Regions from separate parts of the Marinomonas sp. ABL3_031 genome, predicted to be linked through region 2. Evidence: predicted binding sites of a transcription regulator. Region 2 holds the regulator's gene; each other region holds the start of a gene.
The links. The regulator PhoB, encoded in region 2, activates phosphate uptake and scavenging genes when phosphate is short. The targets are predictions, from matches to a motif close to TGTCATANNNNTGTCANA.
Positions count from the first base shown of each region.

Region 1: ACXAH2_RS13900 (phosphatase PAP2 family protein) is a predicted target of PhoB. The motif match lies at 2,704-2,721, and genes of this name have one in related genera.
Region 3: ACXAH2_RS13935 (PhoX family protein) is a predicted target of PhoB. The motif match lies at 3,041-3,058, and genes of this name have one in related genera.

Region 1 covers NZ_JBSWYU010000013.1:21,642-27,321, reverse strand. The annotation lists gene ACXAH2_RS13920 (2-hydroxyacid dehydrogenase) at 1-608, shown strand, start outside; gene ACXAH2_RS13915 (5-carboxymethyl-2-hydroxymuconate Delta-isomerase) at 635-985, shown strand; gene ACXAH2_RS13910 (phospholipase A) at 1,019-1,939, shown strand; gene ACXAH2_RS13905 (hypothetical protein) at 2,045-2,611, shown strand; gene ACXAH2_RS13900 (phosphatase PAP2 family protein) at 2,788-3,303, shown strand; gene ACXAH2_RS13895 (MJ1255/VC2487 family glycosyltransferase) at 3,300-4,400, shown strand; gene ACXAH2_RS13890 (dienelactone hydrolase family protein) at 4,451-5,368, opposite strand.
Region 2 covers NZ_JBSWYU010000010.1:67,559-73,238, forward strand. The annotation lists gene ACXAH2_RS12030 (response regulator) at 1-552, shown strand, start outside; gene phoR (phosphate regulon sensor histidine kinase PhoR) at 624-1,949, opposite strand; gene phoB (phosphate regulon transcriptional regulator PhoB) at 1,946-2,641, opposite strand; gene ubiA (4-hydroxybenzoate octaprenyltransferase) at 2,726-3,580, opposite strand; gene ACXAH2_RS12050 (chorismate--pyruvate lyase family protein) at 3,577-4,137, opposite strand; gene ACXAH2_RS12055 (HDOD domain-containing protein) at 4,142-5,410, opposite strand; gene ACXAH2_RS12060 (amino acid ABC transporter ATP-binding protein) at 5,507-5,680, opposite strand, start outside.
Region 3 covers NZ_JBSWYU010000013.1:29,053-34,732, forward strand. The annotation lists gene ACXAH2_RS13930 (FMN-binding glutamate synthase family protein) at 1-647, opposite strand, end outside; gene ACXAH2_RS13935 (PhoX family protein) at 984-2,867, opposite strand; gene ACXAH2_RS13940 (methyl-accepting chemotaxis protein) at 3,233-4,870, shown strand; gene ACXAH2_RS13945 (MmcQ/YjbR family DNA-binding protein) at 4,942-5,328, opposite strand; gene ACXAH2_RS13950 (DUF2721 domain-containing protein) at 5,435-5,680, shown strand, end outside.

The sequences.
Region 1 (5,680 bases), on a different contig from region 2:
ATCGAGACATGCCGCATTATGCGCAACAGCAAACGCACGCTCAATGGCAACCAAGGCCTATGGTGCGAGCCAAAGATCGCCGTGTAGGCATCTTGGGATTAGGTGAACTGGGTACCGCAAGTGCCAAACGACTCAAAGCCAATGGCTTTAAAGTGTTGGGCTGGAGTCGAAGTGAAAAACAGTTCGCTGACGTGACCTGCTTTCATGGAGAGGATGGCTTAACGCAGCTCTTGTCACAAACCGATATTTTGGTGTGTTTATTGCCTTTAACTTCGATGACCTTAGGTTTACTTAATGAGGATATGTTAGCTTATTTGCCAACTGATGCTGCCTTGATAAACTTCGCCCGTGGAGCCATTATTGATGACATTGCCTTGCAGAAAAAATTGCGGCAAGGTGATATTCGTCATGCTGTATTGGATGTTTTTCAGCAAGAGCCACTGCCAACAGAAAATGCTTATTGGCGTATGGAAAATGTGACGATATTACCTCATATTTCCGCCCCTACTCATATTGACAGTGCATGTGAAGTAGTGGCAGAGAATATCCGCTTATATCAAGAATACAACATAATACCCGCTGCGGTTGATGTACATCGTGGCTACTAATAAATCTAATAAAACGGAGACTAAGTATGCCTCATTGTATTGTTGAATTTAGTCAAAATCTGGCGCAAGAAGTACCGCCAATGGACATACTGGAAGCAGTGCGTGATGCTACTATGGCCTCACAGCTGTTTACTCAGGAAGACATTAAGCTCAGAGGTTTGCCATATAAAGACTTTTTGACCGCGGGAACAGAGGATGCTTTCATTCATGTTACCTTACGCATTCTTGCTGGTCGTACACAGCAACAAAAGCAAAAGCTTTCGCAATTGGTGTTGGATGCCATAATGGCCTTTGCTCTCAAAGACGTCAGTTTCACCGTGGAGGTGTGCGATATGGATAGGGATACGTATTCGAAAAAAGTGGTGCTTTCGTCTTAATGAGGCTGTTGTTAATGAAAGCTATGGTGTTTTTTGCTGTTCTTACCGAGTCTTTTGTTAGCGGAAGAGACGCAGATCTTGTCGGCGGAATCCACGACTTCGGAACCTTATTTTCAGGCAGAAGAACCCAAAGTGCCAGAATCCATTAGTCAGCGAGCTAAGGAAGCAAAGGGCCTCTTTCAACAGCGGGAAATGCGAGAGCAAGCGACCGTCAATAATCCTTTCGTGATCACTCCCCATCGACCTAACTATTTTTTACCTATTGCTTACACGTCAAACCCAAATGATCGCGCTTTTTTAGGCGATAAGAGTGATTCGGAAAGTTTGCAAAGTGTCGAATTTAAATTTCAGCTCAGTGTGAAATTCCCAGTGGCTTATAATCTTGTTGGGCGTAACAGCAGCTTATGGTTTGCTTATACTCAACAAGCCTATTGGCAAGCTTATAACAGCAATATTTCTGCGCCATTTCGTGATACTAATCATTTTATTGTGGTTAAACCCAAAAAGGGGTTATTCGGCATTAAGCCAAGTTACATATCTTATGGTTTGAATCATCAATCAAATGGCCAATCTGGTGATTTATCACGCTCTTGGAACCGTTTTTATATCGAATTTTTATTTGAAACAGACGATACGGCCTTTTCGGTTAAGCCTTGGTATCGCTTTCCAGAAAGTTCCGACATGGACGATAACCCTGATATTGAAAAGTACTATGGCTATGGCGAATTTAGCCTGATACATGTGATTGACGATTACAGTATCGACGTCATGCTACGCAACAATTTGGACATGTCAAACAACCGTGGTGCCATTCAAGTGGGTTTCAACTTCCCTTTATGGGGAAAAACACGCGGCTATATTCAGTATTTCAACGGTTATGGCCAATCACTGCTTGATTACAATCACCAAACTCAGTCGCTGGGAATCGGTATTATGTTGAGTAATTGGTTATAGTTGTCCTTATTTTTTGACGATTGACACCTTTTCGTCATCTTATTGTCATGGAGATGTCATTTTTTGATTTTAAGCTAGTTGGTAATTTAACCTAGGAGCACAACAATGAAACTTATTCCTATCGCAACCAGCTTAATGACATTGACTCTTCTTACTGCTTGTGGCGGTCAAATGACGAAGTCCGGTTCTGACGAGAAAATGGCAGAAGCGTCCGCTTTGAACAACAATGATATGTATGAAGTACACCATGAAGGTCGTATTTACATTTTTGACGATCGTGATGTTTATGAAGATTTTCTTGCTGTAGGGGAAACGTCTTTTAGAAAAGTGCGAATCGGTGAAGGTCCTAAAGGTGAAACCATCGTATTTGGTTTGACCAATGAAGACAAAAAGAAAACCTCTGGTATTGCTTCAATCGAAATGTACGATGGTGACTTGGCTGGTGCAGAAGACTTTTACGGTGAAATGCGCGTAGAAGGCCGTATCTTTGTTTTTGGTTCTTTAGAAGAAATGAACACGGCTCGTATCGTGGGTGAAGTACCATTACGCTACACAGAAATCGGTGCTGGCCCACAAGGTGAAACCGTTGTTTATGCTTTAAACAGCAGCAATAAGAAAGTGCGTCCAGACGCTATGATTGCTAAGTTCCACCAAATGAATGATATGAAATAGATCATACAAAAAAGATTGATAAATGCCCCGTTCGTCGGGGCATTTTTGTTTTGAAATACAGGCCTTTATTTATTCTTATCTGCTGATGACCCTGTCATCAAGTTGTCACCAAATCGCCACCCAACTGACATTTTTCTCGTTTATGTTGAAGGATAAGAAAAAAGTGAGGTGGCCTTATGAACATACTGCAGAATATTCATGCATTTGATGTACAAACTTTCTCATGGTGTATGGCGCGTAAACACAGAGCCAAACTAACCAATATGGGCAGAGCGGTATCCTTTACCGCAGACGGTCCTTTATACGCCATGTTAGCAGCGTTCTTGTGGTTGAATGGTTACCATACTTTGGTCATTATTATCGCTGCAGGTTTTGCTTTAGAGCGAGTTTTGTATCTGATTTTAAAACGTGGATTTAAACGAAATAGGCCTGCTGACGCATTGGATAATTTTAACAGTTTTATTATTCCTTCTGATCAGTTCTCTTTCCCTTCTGGGCACACCTCTGGTGCTTTTTTCATGGCCTATTGTTTGAGTGAGTGGTTTCCAGGACTCAATTTGATGTTGTATTTTTGGGCTATGAATGTGGGTTTATCAAGAATATTTCTGGGCGTGCATTTTCCAACCGATACGGTAATAGGCGCCTTATTGGGAAGTGTGTGCGCGGGCTTGATGATTGGAGTCTTAGTATGAAAATCCTTTATGGTGTGCAAGGCACAGGCAATGGTCATATTACTCGTGCCAGAGCCATGGCAACGGAAATGAAAGCGGCTGGCATAGAGGTGGATTTTGTATTTTCTGGTCGGGATAAAAATGACTATTTTGATATGGAGTTGTTCGGTGAATATCGAACCTTTGAAGGATTAAGTTTTGCAGCACGGGATGGTAAGTTAGATCTCTATGCTACCTTTCGTCAGGCGAATTTTTTGCGTTTGTATCGTGACATTAAAGCGTTAGAGACGCGTGGATATGATTTGGTGATCACGGATTATGAACCTATCGTTGCTTGGGCTGCTAAACGTCAAGGCGTGCCTTGTTTGGGGTTTGGTCATCAATACGCGTTTAAGTATGATATTCCGCGTTACAAAAAAAATCCGCTGGCCCAATGGATCATGGCGAATTTCGCACCCGCTGGTACACAATTAGGAGCTCATTGGCATCATTTTGGTCATGCCATTTTACCGCCGCTTATTCACCATCTTGAGCTGGAGAATACACCGCAATCCAATCAGGTGTTAGTGTATTTGCCATTTGAAAACAGTGAAGCGGTTTTGGATTGGTTAGAAGCCATTCCAGATTATCAATTTAGATTGCATTGCAAAGACATAGAACCAGGTGTGTATGGCAATGTGGAAGTGTTTCCTTTTAGTCGTACCCAATTTCAAAAAAACCTTAGTGAATGTGAATCTGTACTTTGCAACGCCGGTTTTGAGTTGAACTCTGAAGCCTTGCACTTAGGCCGCCGTATCTTGGCTAAGCCCATGCAAGGTCAAATTGAACAACATTCCAATGCCATTGCATTAGAGTATTTAGGCATAGGTATGACCACAGAAACCCTGAATACCGAGTGTATCAAAGAATGGTTGGAGACCAGCCGTGTGGTACAGATAGATTATCCTAATGTGGCTAAGGCTGTGGTGAAATGGTTGCAAGAAAATGATGATTCCAGTGTTATGGATTTATGTCAAAGTTTGTGGTTACAAGTCCCGAGCCTTAAACAACTCAGTTTTCACTACCCAAATATTCAAAAAACCTCCAATCAAAACGCAATGAAACGCGCGACTGTTTAAACAGTCGCGCATCTCTCCTTTAATAAATGTCCTCTAAAAGAATAAAGGGATTAGGATGTTAAGTTCTTATTAAAGAAGGCCAAGGTACGTTGCCAGGCCAGTTCTGCATTCTTTTCATCATATCTTGCAGTGGAGTCATTGTGGAAACCATGATTGGTTTTTTCATAAGTGTAGGCCATGTAATCCACATTATTCGCCTTTAATGCTGCTTCATAAGCAGGCCATGTATCGTTTACGCGTTTGTCCATTTCAGCAAAATGTATTTGAAGAGGGGCTTTTATCTGATCAATTTTATCTTTTGCAGGGGTTCCATAGTAGGGCGCTCCTGCATTGATCACATCCGGCATATAGGCCGCCAATGTGTTGGTAAGGTAGCCACCAAAGCAAAAGCCTACCATTCCGACTTTTCCAGTGGTTAGTTTGTGGTTTTTAAGTACTCGAGCGGCGTCCATAAAGTCTCCCTCGATTTTGTCTCTGTCCAGGGTTCTTTGCATGGCACGTCCCTCGTCATCATTGCCAGGGTAACCACCTAGAGGAAACAGAGCGTCGGGAGCCAGCGCGACAAAGCCAGCTTTTGCCAAACGTCTAGCGACGTCTTTAATGTAAGGGTTTAAACCGCGGTTTTCATGAGCGACAAGCACCGCAGGGGCAGGGTTTTCTGCATTGACGTTTTTGGGAATGACCAAATAGCCGCGGGCTTTGCCATGACCATTTGGGGCTGCAAAGTCGATATAAGAAGCTGTAATGTCTGGGTCGTTAAAAGACACTTGTTCTGCTTGTGCATAGTTTGGGGTTAGAGATTTCGCGATGACGGATAAAGATAAGCCAGTTACTCCTAACGTACCCAATCGCGACAAAAATGTACGTCTGTCTATGTCGCCGTGGGCATATTCGTCATACCAGTCAAAAGCTTCTTGGGGAATATCGGTCGTCTTCAGAGGGGCGGTTATTTCTGCTGTTTGATTCATCACAATTCCTTCTTTTCTTCATAGGGAAGGTACGAATAAGAATTTACTTATGCCCATCAAAAGCTTGAGCCCATCGTACCCGCTTTCGTAACACCATGTTTAAAGACTAAAACGCATAATTTAGATTGAATTTTGTTTGTTAAGTTCATTTTTTATACAAAAAATATCAAAAATTTACTCACAATTTGTATACGTAACATGATCTAAAATTGGTTTACATGCGTATAACAAAAAAGATGTTTGATTGGCTTAACCAATCGCTTCGGCCGCAAGCGGCTGATCAACAAGTTCGTTAAAAATTGCCTTTGAACT
Region 2 (5,680 bases):
GTGCAGGCCGGTGTGACGGATTACTTAGGTAAGCCGTTCTCTGGTGAGCAATTGGTCAACAAAGTATTTGCAGCGGCCAAGAAGCATAAATTGTCGTCACAATTAACAGCACAGAAGCCTAAAGCCGCTACTGGTTCATCCCAAGGCATTGCGGCTGCATCCATTGATGTGTTGATGGGAGGCGCTTCAAAAATCACTTCACAAGGCTCAAAAATCATTAATCCCACTGAGCCTGAAGTCAGTATCAAAGACGTTAAAATTCCAACCCTAGTACGCTTTGAGAACAAGCAATTTCGTTGCATGGTAATCAAATTCAGTAAGCAAGAAGCAACCATGTTGATCAAGAGTGACGATGTGGTGCCACAAGTGTTAGGACAAGCTGTATTAGATTTGGAACACAAAGGTGCCGTTAATCGTTTGAACTATTATGTCGAGTCGGTCGCCACCACGGAAAAGAGACCAGATTCGACTTTTCTAACGGTGATGCTGCGTTTGATAGACCAAGACGCAGACAAAGAAGCCTTCATTAAGAGTTTATTCGAGCATCTTTGATTCTTAGGTGTTTGCAGCAATAAAAAAGGTGCTCAATGAGCACCTTTTTTATTGAAATAGTCAGTGTAAAACTACTCTACATTGGAAGAAGTTGCACCCTCAATCACGTCTTTGCGCACGCGATTGGCCGGGAAATGACAGGAAAAAGTACTGCCTGCACCAGGTAAACTGCGGATTTGTAGTTTCGCGTCATGATGCAATAACACGTGCTTCACAATCGCCAGTCCTAAGCCTGTGCCCCCGGTTTTTGAGCCACGACCTTTATCAACCCGGAAAAAACGTTCGGTTAGACGTGGAATATGCCTTGGGTCGATTCCTAAGCCCTGATCTTTTACAGAAAAGATGCCATTGAGTTCACTCGATTCCCATTTTATTTCAATTTCGCCGCCGTCAGGCGAGTATTTCACGGCATTTACAATCAGGTTTGAAAAAGCACTGTACAACTCTTTATAGGAACCATAAATACGTGCATCGTTAGCAATTTGGGTTGTCAGTTTGTGCTGTGCTGACAAAATGGGGGTTGTGGTTTTGACAATAGAATCGATAATCTCGGCTACTTTATGCCACTGATTTTCTTCTCGTTTGTCATCGCTTTCTAGACGCGATAAAAGCAGCAAGTCTTCGATCAGTTGTTCCATGCGTTCGGATTGTTCTGCCATATTTACTATGCCTTTCTGCATACTTTTGGGCAGTGTATCCTTAAACATATCTAGGGTTTCAACATAGCCTTTTATTACCGTCAGAGGGGTTTTGAGTTCGTGTGAAGCGTTGGCAACAAAGTCTTTACGCATCTGCTCTAACAAATGTAGACGGGTGATATCACGAATAAAAATAAGGTGATCGTTTTTGTCGTAAAGGGTGGTTTGGATTTCCAAGTATACGCCATCTTTTGCGGGGGATTTGATTATCAGGGGTTCGCCGAAACGTTTTTGCGTAAAGTATCGGAAAAACTCAGGACTGCGCACTATGTTGGTAATAACTTGGCCGCGGTCAACCGGTCGCATCAGGCCTAAAAAATGCGCCGCTGAGTTATTCCACCATTCTAAATTTCCCTGATTGTCAGCCATAATGACGCCTTCTTTCAAGGCGCTGGTGGAGCTCTCAATACGGGTTAAAGCTTGGCGCATACGACGTTTGGATTTGCGTTGTTTCTTTTGTAAACGATATACGGCATCAAACACTTCGCCCCAAATACCGTTAGATTCTGGTGGCGCGGCACGACCAGAATGACGTAACCAGTTATGGAACTGATAGAGTTGGTACATTTGCCAGTATAAAGTGCCCAATGTATAGAGCAGCAAAACACCTAAAAAATGGCCTAATATATATCCGATTACAGCGCAGGCAATAAAGCCTGCTAGCCAAGAAATAATGGTGTTTTGCCAGATGGTTTTCATGCCGACCTTTTTGCTGAAAAGCGGTAGCCAGTGCCCCGCACGGTTTGAATCAAGAAATCATGGCTATTGCCAATGGCTTTTCGCAAACGACGTATGTGTACATCGACTGTGCGCTCCTCTACATAGACATTACCACCCCAGACTTGATCCAATAATTGTGCTCTTGAATAAGCGCGTTCTTGATGCGTCATTAAGAACTTCAGCAAACGATATTCTGTCGGCCCCATGTCCAATGGACGGGCTCCAATAGTGACTCGTTGACTGATTGGGTCAAGTGTTAGACCTTCTACTTCAATGGGTTCATCAATGCCCTGTGGCGTAGCACGACGTAAAACTGCTTTTAGTCGAGCAACCAATTCACGAGGTGAAAAAGGTTTGGTAATGTAATCGTCCGCTCCCACTTCTAAACCTTGAATTTTATTGTCTTCTTCACTTTTTGCTGTCAGCATGATGACAGGTATTTCCGCTGTCGTGCTGTCTTTTTTGAGACGTCGTGTCAATTCAATGCCACTGCCGCCAGGCATCATCCAGTCAACCAAAATCAAATCGGGTCTATGATCCACTATGATTTCATGGGCTTGCTGAATGTTTTCTGCTTCCATGTACTCGTATCCTGCCATTTCTAAGGCAATGGCAATCATTTCGCGTATGGAAGACTCATCATCAATAATTAGTACTTTCTTACCGGTCACAGGATTCACCCTCATCTCAGGAACGGTTTAATTAAAGCGATCAATTATGACAATTTAGTTAAAGTGTCATATGTTTGCCACATTTTACACAAAATAGCTGGTTACTATGCCGATAAAGACGCAAACACCAATACGGTTGTTGTCTAGGAAAGAGTGAAAACAGGCTTGTCTTTGCCTGTCTTTTGCCTGCTGATATTGCTTGTAAAACAACCAAATACATATCAATAATGCGACGAAATATGGCCAACCCAGTGTCGCGAAGAAGCCCACCCATGTCAAAAGAGAAAGCGTTAAAGCTTGTAAACAAAGAATCACCAAAAGATCATACTGACCAAATAAGATGGCGGTGGATTTGATGCCGACTTTTAAATCATCAGGACGATCCGTCATAGCGTAATAGGTGTCATATGCAATCGTCCAAAGGCAATTTGCTAAGAATAGCATCCACAAGAGAGGGTCGTTTAAATGGCCACCTTGAGCGCTATAGGCCATGGGAATAGCCCAAGAAAAGGCCAGTCCTAAGAAGAGTTGAGGCAGATGAGTATAGCGCTTCATGAATGGATAGAGAGCCGCTAACCCCAAGCCAACAAAGGACAAAAGTATGGTTTGTTTATCGGTAAGCAGCACCAGAATAAAGCTGGCTAAGGCCAATACAATGAATAAAATCAACGCTTCATTGGCGCTAACACGGCCCGATGGTATAGGACGGTTTTTGGTTCGCTCTACATGGCCATCCACTTTTCGATCCGCATAATCATTAATCACACAGCCAGCCGAACGCATGCTAAAAACGCCCATTATGAAAATAATCACAATCGACCAATCTGGTTGTCCGTCCGCCGCTAGCCAAATGGCCCACAAGGTTGGCCACAATAATAATAAGGAGCCGATGGGACGATTGAAGCGAGTTAACTCGGCGTAGTCTTTAAGCTTGTTCATAATAATCCAAATGGCGATTTGAAATCAGAGATTGTGTCAAAGAAGGCTTCGTTAACCAAGATACCAGTACCATATTGATGAAAAACAGAACGTCTTGCCCAAACACTACCAGTTTGATCTGGGAACATGTTGGCAGGTAACTCAGCTATTTCAATCGGACTGCGCTGTAACGTCCTGTGTTGGAATAAATAACCACCAAGAGGTTTGTTCTTGAGATGAGGTACTTGTCGCCAATGACCGACCAGCGAGCGAGCAGGAATAATAGAGCGCGCATAAATCACCGTCACGCCATTCAGCTTTAATAACACGCTGCGCACACGAACAGCGGCTCTAGGGCCAAGTTTGAGCTTACGTCTTTCTCTTAAGCTTGTGGTTCCCCAGCCATCTTCGATGACCTCAACACTCAGTTTGGTAATACTGCGCAACTTACTGGTCAGGGACTGCTTGGTGACCAACCAAGGCCAAAGATGGTTTGGCACCTTGGTTTTTATTGCGCGATGAACCTCTATCCAGCGATAGTCAAATTGCTTGGCAGCAAGCGAATTGAGACGTGTCATAAAATCAGCTGTTCATTTTTTCGATTAGGGCGACCATTTTGTGAATTTCACTGGAAGACTGGTATACCTTAACACGACATGCTTCTGCTTGCTCTAGACTAATGCCTACTTCCAATAATATAGAAGGTTCTATATCTAAACCTTGGCGAAGTTGGTGTGAAATATAAAGTAGTTTGGCTAATTTCGCGTGCTCACCATAATAATGAGGCTTTTTGCTATAGCGAATAGCCGTCCAGATATTGTCTGGCAAGCTCCAGTAACGTAATAACCAGGAACCCAGTTGTTCTTTGGTGAAATGCAAAATCTGCATCTCTATAATTTCTGTAGCCAAATGAGAATTGGCCTCGAAATAGCGTGATAGAATCGAAAAGTGTGGTGGTAATATGCTACTAATGGCTAAATAACCAAAGTTCTGTAGTAAGCCGGCCAAATAAGCATGGCCTAGTTTGGGGCAGTCTTCATTGGGCATGACTTTGACTAAAGCTTCCATGAGAACCGCATTGGAAACCGAGTCGAGCCAGAAGTTTTCATAATGTCTCGGACCATTTTCAGGTGTCTGAAAAGCATTGCCCATGGACAAGCCTAATGCCAAGTTCATCACCATATCATAACCCAATACACGTATGATGGCATCTTCGACGGATTCAATGGTTCCTGGAGCGCCATAATAAGGAGAAGAAGCCCAGCTGATGACTTGTGCCGCTAAGCTTGGGTCAAGTGCAATCACTTCACATAGTTCGTCTGTGCCAGCGGTTTTATCCGTAGATAGGCGAATAATTCTGTGTGATGACGCCGGTAAGGGGGGGATTTCTAAGGTTTCTTCTAAGCGCTGTTTTAGACGAATGGATTGGAAACGGCCGAGTGCTTGAAGAATTTGCTCTTCGTCATTCTCATGATTGCTGGCGGCTTGCTTGATTTGGTCTACTGGTATGGAAATGTTTTCAAAGCGGTTAAGAGGGCCTGAAAACATGTCTTTTAGCTCTTCGCTAGTGATGTCGTGATAGGGACCATCAGACTTGAGACGAATTTGCAGATTCTCACTTTCAAAGATACTAGCATCCAAGATGCTGGAAACACTATTGGGTTTGATGAGTGGATCGCCATCACTGTTAAAATGGGGGATGGGCTCGAAGCGACGTTTGGTAATACGCGCTAAAGCCGCTATGTCTAACATATGGTGTTCCGGGAAAATCACTTGCAAACGTCCTGTATGATCCACTAGATGTACCACACGCAGTCTATTGATTGGCTGTAGTTCTGCTGAAACGTCCATATGAAGTACTCTGTAAGAACAAGGATTTATTAAACTGAAAAAGCCCCATGATAGGGGCTTTTACCAATCTTACAGATTTTATTAGTAAAGATCGAATTAGTGGTTGAGAATTTGACTTAAGAACATTTGTGTACGGTCATGTTGAGGGTTGTCGAAGAACTCAGTGGGTTTGTTCGCTTCGACAATTTCGCCCGCATCCATGAATACCACACGGTCGGCAACGGTTTTTGCGAAGCCCATTTCGTGGGTTACACACACCATGGTCATGCC
Region 3 (5,680 bases), on a different contig from region 2:
CTCAAATGTCCATGAGCATCTCGAACACCATATTTCGCTGTACCAATTTGAAATACCAAATCACAACCACCTTCTAGGTGGTAGGGAGACAAACCTCCTTCCCCTGTGTTCATCCAGATCCCCGCTTTGCGAGCACCACGCGATAAAGCTTGAACAGCAGGCTTAGACAAAGCGCCAAAACTCATACCGGAAATATTCACAACTGAACGAGTGCGATAAGGTTGTTTTGCTGTACGCTCACCAATGCAAATTTCTTTGGGCTGAACAGCCTCTTCTTCCAAGGTCGGAAAAGCACAATTGAGAAAATAAATATCGCCCGAGGTGTCAAGGGAACGAGTGGAACCAAATGCAATAGTCGCATCCACTTTTTTGGCAGCGCGATAAGCCCAAGAGCGTTCCGCTCGATCAAAGGGGCGCTCCTCTCTGTCCATAGCGAAAAAATACTGACGAAAAAACTCGCCTAGATGCTCAAACAGATAACGAAACCGTCCCACAATGGGATAATTACGACGAATGGTATGAGTAGTTTGATGAGTATCTACCCAATACATCACCACTAACGCCACCACCAACGCAAAACACAAACCAACGAAAATCAACGCCGCCCAATGAATACTGACGGTCGCTACTGACCATAGAAATTCCATAACTTGCCCTACATCTACCAAAACTGACTCAGATCTCCCAAAATCTATGATAAATCATAATTTCACCGATAGGGCAATTTGAATCATGAACAAATGCAGCAATAAGTCATTGATAGCGACGAAACGACCAAAATAGTCGTCACCTTGGTATAAACTTCAATAGATCAAGTGGCTAAGGCTTCCATCCCTTTTACAAAGACATTAATTTTCTCTGCAATTGCCACAATTACCTCAAAATAAGATAAATACTTTTGATTAAAAAAACGCCTTGTGCGAAAAATAAAAAAGCCAGCATACTCTCATATGCTGGCTTGTTTTCATTTCTCGTTACTATGCTTAAACGATAGCACGACCATCTTCACGAGTGATGGCAATCACGCTGGACAACGGTGTACCACCTGTCGGCCAAGTACCACCTGGGTGCTGAATGCTGACAAACATTGTCGAGTAGTCAGAACTCCACGCCGCACCAGTGACTTCACACTTGGTTGGACCGACCATGAAACGTTTGATTTCGCCCGTTTCCGTATCGCCCACCAACATCTGGTTGTTACCTTGACCAGCAAAGTCCCCTTCGTTCGAGTAGTTACCATCGGTTTGAATCCACAACAAACCGTTACGGTCAAACTTCAAGCCATCTGGAGAGTTAAACATGTTGTCTTTGTTAACGTTCGCAGAACCCGCATAAGCATCATCAAAGACCGCTGGGTTACCCGCCATCACAAACAAATCCCACTTGAAATCTTTTGCGGTATGATCTTCGTTCATCGGTTCCCAACGTACGATCTGACCGAATTTGTTCTTCACTCGTGGGTTCGGACCTTCTGCTGGCGTCTCATCACCACCTGCATTTGGTTTCACGCCACGGTTTTTGTTGTTGGTTAGACAGCAGTAAGCTTCTACTTTGTTTGGATTGGCAGCGACCCACTCAGGACGGTCCATGGTAGTTGCACCAACTTTAGATGCCGCTTGACGCGTGTGAATTGCAATTTCCGCTTCCGTCATACCAGTGGTTTCTGGCGTAAGTGCCAACCACTCACCACGATTATTGTCATGGAATTTAGCAACGTACAAAGTACCTTCTGCAAGTAAGTCTGAGTTGTCAGCACCTACTTGGTATTTGCCTTTAGAAACAAAACGGTAAAGGAATTCGCCACGCTCGTCATCGCCTAGGTAAACAACAACATGACCATTTGCAGCAATGGCTACTTCAGCATTTTCGTGTTTGAAACGACCTAGTGCTGTGCGTTTTTTAGGACGAGAATTTGGATTCATTGGATCAATTTCAACCACATAACCAAAACGATTCGGCTCATTTGGCTCTTTTACAAGATCGAAACGATCGTCTGCCATTTCCCACTTGTAGCGACCTTCAGAAGTGCTCACACCGTAACGCTTAAGCTCATCAGGAAGTTGGTAGCTGTCATCAGAGGCAGAGAAGTAGCTGTTGAAGTTCTCTTCACATGTCAAATAAGTGCCCCAAGGTGTTTGACCTTGACCACAGTTATTCCAAGTACCTTTCGCTAGCACACCACGAGGATCGGCCGAGGTTTTCAATAAATCGTGACCACGAGCTGGACCAGTGATTTCCATTTCAGTATCCGCAGTGATGCGACGGTTGAACTTAGAGTCTTTGATGATGCTCCACTTACCATCGTACTGTGCAACCTCCATGATTGAGACACCGTGTGCCGCTTTGTTCTTACGCACATCGTCTGCGGTCATTGTTTTGCCATCTTCACGATTCGCATTCAGGGTTTTTGGATTGACGTATTCATTGTTAACCGCTAATACGAAAACACCATTATGATTAAAGAAGGCAAGGCCATCATTGTTGTCACCAAAAGCCATTTCTTGAGAAGCACCCGTTCCCCCAGTCGTTGTATCCAATGGCACACCTTTTGACCACAATGGATCTCCCCAAGAAGCAAGCACTTGCCAAGTGTAACCTTTTGGCAAAGTAATAGTGTCTGCTGTAGTCGCTTTAACCATATCAAAAGCCAAACGAGAAGGTTGATGATGAGCAGCCATAGCTTGCGCAGCACCAAAAGTCGATCCCATCACCAATGCACTGGCACCGACGGCGGCACCACCACTTAGAAAGCCACGACGCGATACCATTTTGTTTGCGACTTCTTCAAAATCCACCACTTCCGGTGCTGGACGCACTAATTCATCTAACTCATCAAAACTCAGTTCTTGCTTTTGATTAATGGTCATAATACTTGCCCTATTACTTGTTACTGGTCATTGGATATTGATCATGCAAGTCGCACTTCTTTCTGCGCAACACGATCTAATATATTGAGGTACAAAGAAAAAATGATTCCCCACACTTTCTCTCAACCCCACTCCTGCTTCAAATGAGGTTGTCAAATACTCTAGAGATATAAAGTTACACATACATGACAATTAAATGGCATTATTAAAGTTGTTATGTAAAAAGGATAAAAATTGTAAACAAACAGCTCTTTTCTTAAACATTAACCACATAATAGGGATAGTGAAGGCGCAAATAAGTCCATATTTTTCTGCTCAAAAAACTTATTCGCACCTTCTATATATAAAACGATAAGGAAGTAACTATGTTAAATCTCTTAAGAAAAATTCCAATAAAGCATAGGCTAATTGGCCTGGTAACGTTGTTTTCTATTGGCCTAGTACTTGTCATGTTGCTTGCTTTAAGTGAATACAAGTCCTCCTTACTTAATCAAAAATACGCGCAAACTAAACATGTAGTTGAAACGGCTACAGGCGTACTGACCCATTTCTATTCACTTGAACAAAATGGCGAATTATCCAAAAGCCAAGCTCAAAAATATGCCATGGAAACCATCAAGGGCATTCGCTATGCAGGCTCAGAGTATTTTTGGCTCAATGACTACAATGCCGTTGTAGTCATGCATTCTGTCAAACCCGAGCTGGATGGCAAAGATCTCGCCAATCTGGAAGATCCTAACGGTAAGAAATTGTTTTCAGAATTTGTCAAAGTAGTAAAAGCACAAGACGCGGGTTTTGTCGATTACTTGTGGCCTAAGCCCGGCAATGACCTGCCCGTTGCAAAAATTTCCTATGTTAAAGGGTTTGAACCTTGGGGCTGGATTTTAGGCTCTGGTATCTACCTAGACGATGTGGATAGTCAATTTCAAGCTGGAATGATTAAACTGGGTACCATCAGTTGTGTTGTCATTCTGCTGGCTCTACTCTTATCTGTGTTAATTCTTCGCTCTATATTACTGCCAATTCGTCAAGTTCAAACGGCTTTAGAAAACATTTCACACGGTTCAGGGGATTTAACCGCCCGCTTACCCGTTTCCGGTAATGACCAGCTAACGACAATTGCCACTTCATATAACACCTTTGTAGAACGACTGACGGACACATTGAACAAAGCTGTTAGCTTGAATAAACAAGTCGAAACCAAGAGCAAAGAACTTAAGGAAGTCGCCTTTAAAACCAAAGCCATTACGCAAGAACGCGAAGGTATGTTTCATCAAATGACGGATGCCATTCGTGAAGTAGATGGCTTTAAAAACGAGGTCATTAGCAACACGCAAAGCACCTTAGAATCAGCACAAGGTACCGTTGAGAAAACCCGTACTGGACAATCTTCGATTCGACAAACAGTACAATCTCTGGACAAGCTCTCCAATGAATTGGAAGCTGGTTTAAATACCGTGGTACAACTGGCAGAACAATCTCAAACCATTGGTAAAGTATTAGATGTAATAAGCGAAATAGCGGAGCAAACCAACCTACTTGCACTGAACGCGGCGATTGAGGCGGCCCGGGCTGGTGAACAGGGCCGCGGCTTTGCCGTCGTTGCCGATGAAGTTCGTGGTTTGGCCAGTCGCACTCAAGCGTCAACAGACGAAATACAAGCCATGATCAGCAAACTTCAAGAAGGTGCCAAACAAGCAGAGCTACGTATTACGGAGAGCCATCAGCAATCGCAGAAAACCAATGAAGAAATCAATCTCACGGCAAAATATCTGGAAGAAATTGCTAGCTCAGCAGAAGGAATCAATCATGCTAGCCACGCGGTTATTAACAGCGTAACGTCACAAAGTGATTTGGTAAAAACATTGAGCGATTTAAACGAGAAAGTGGCAGAACTTTCCGCACAAGCAAGTTTACAAGTTCAACAGAACAATGAAACTAGTGAAATCTTGGCGCAAACCTCAGAAGAAACACATCGCGTGATGTCGACCTTTAAACTCTAATAAGCGATGTTTCCGTCAATACACAAGATATAAACTCCTGGCCAATAGCATTCTCTATTGGCCGCTTTTTCTCATAGGCCATGATAAATCACAGTTGCGCCATGGCGTACTTCCAAGCCCTGACGCTGCACTTTGGTCATTCCTTTTACGACTAACGCATAGGAGTGATCGACCATTCGCTGGATTTCGCCCTCTGGCAAACTGCCTTCCAAGAAGATGGAATTCCAATGTCTTTTATTCATATGGTAAGCAGGAATAACTTCCTCAAACACATCTCGCAATTCTATCGCATGATCGGGACGACACTTCACATTCATCAAGGCTTTACCTTGATGACGCGATAATAAAGCAAACATTTTATTCTGCACTTTGAAGACAGCCGTTTTGTCATCAAAAGGATAATCTTCTTGCGCTTCAGGTTTGGCTAACAAGTAGGCTTTTAAAGCTGATAACTCCATCCTTTTCTCCTCAATTTATAAGCGGCTAATGGGTCACCCATTTATTCGAAAAACTGCTAAACTAGTTTCCTTCATCCTCATCCAACACTTGTCTCCAAGGGCTATCATGATCATCACCTTAACCACACCCGCCATGCTATTTCCAGCGGTATCACTCTTATTATTGGCTTATACCAATCGTTTTGTTACCTTGGCGTCCATCATACGTACTTTTGATCCAAAACAAGAAGATGAAAATAGTACAGAGCAAATTGCCAATTTACGCAAACGCATTTATCTGATTCGACGTATGCAAGAAGCGGGTGTCATTAGCTTTTTCTTATGTGTGATGTCCATGCTGGCGATTTATGGG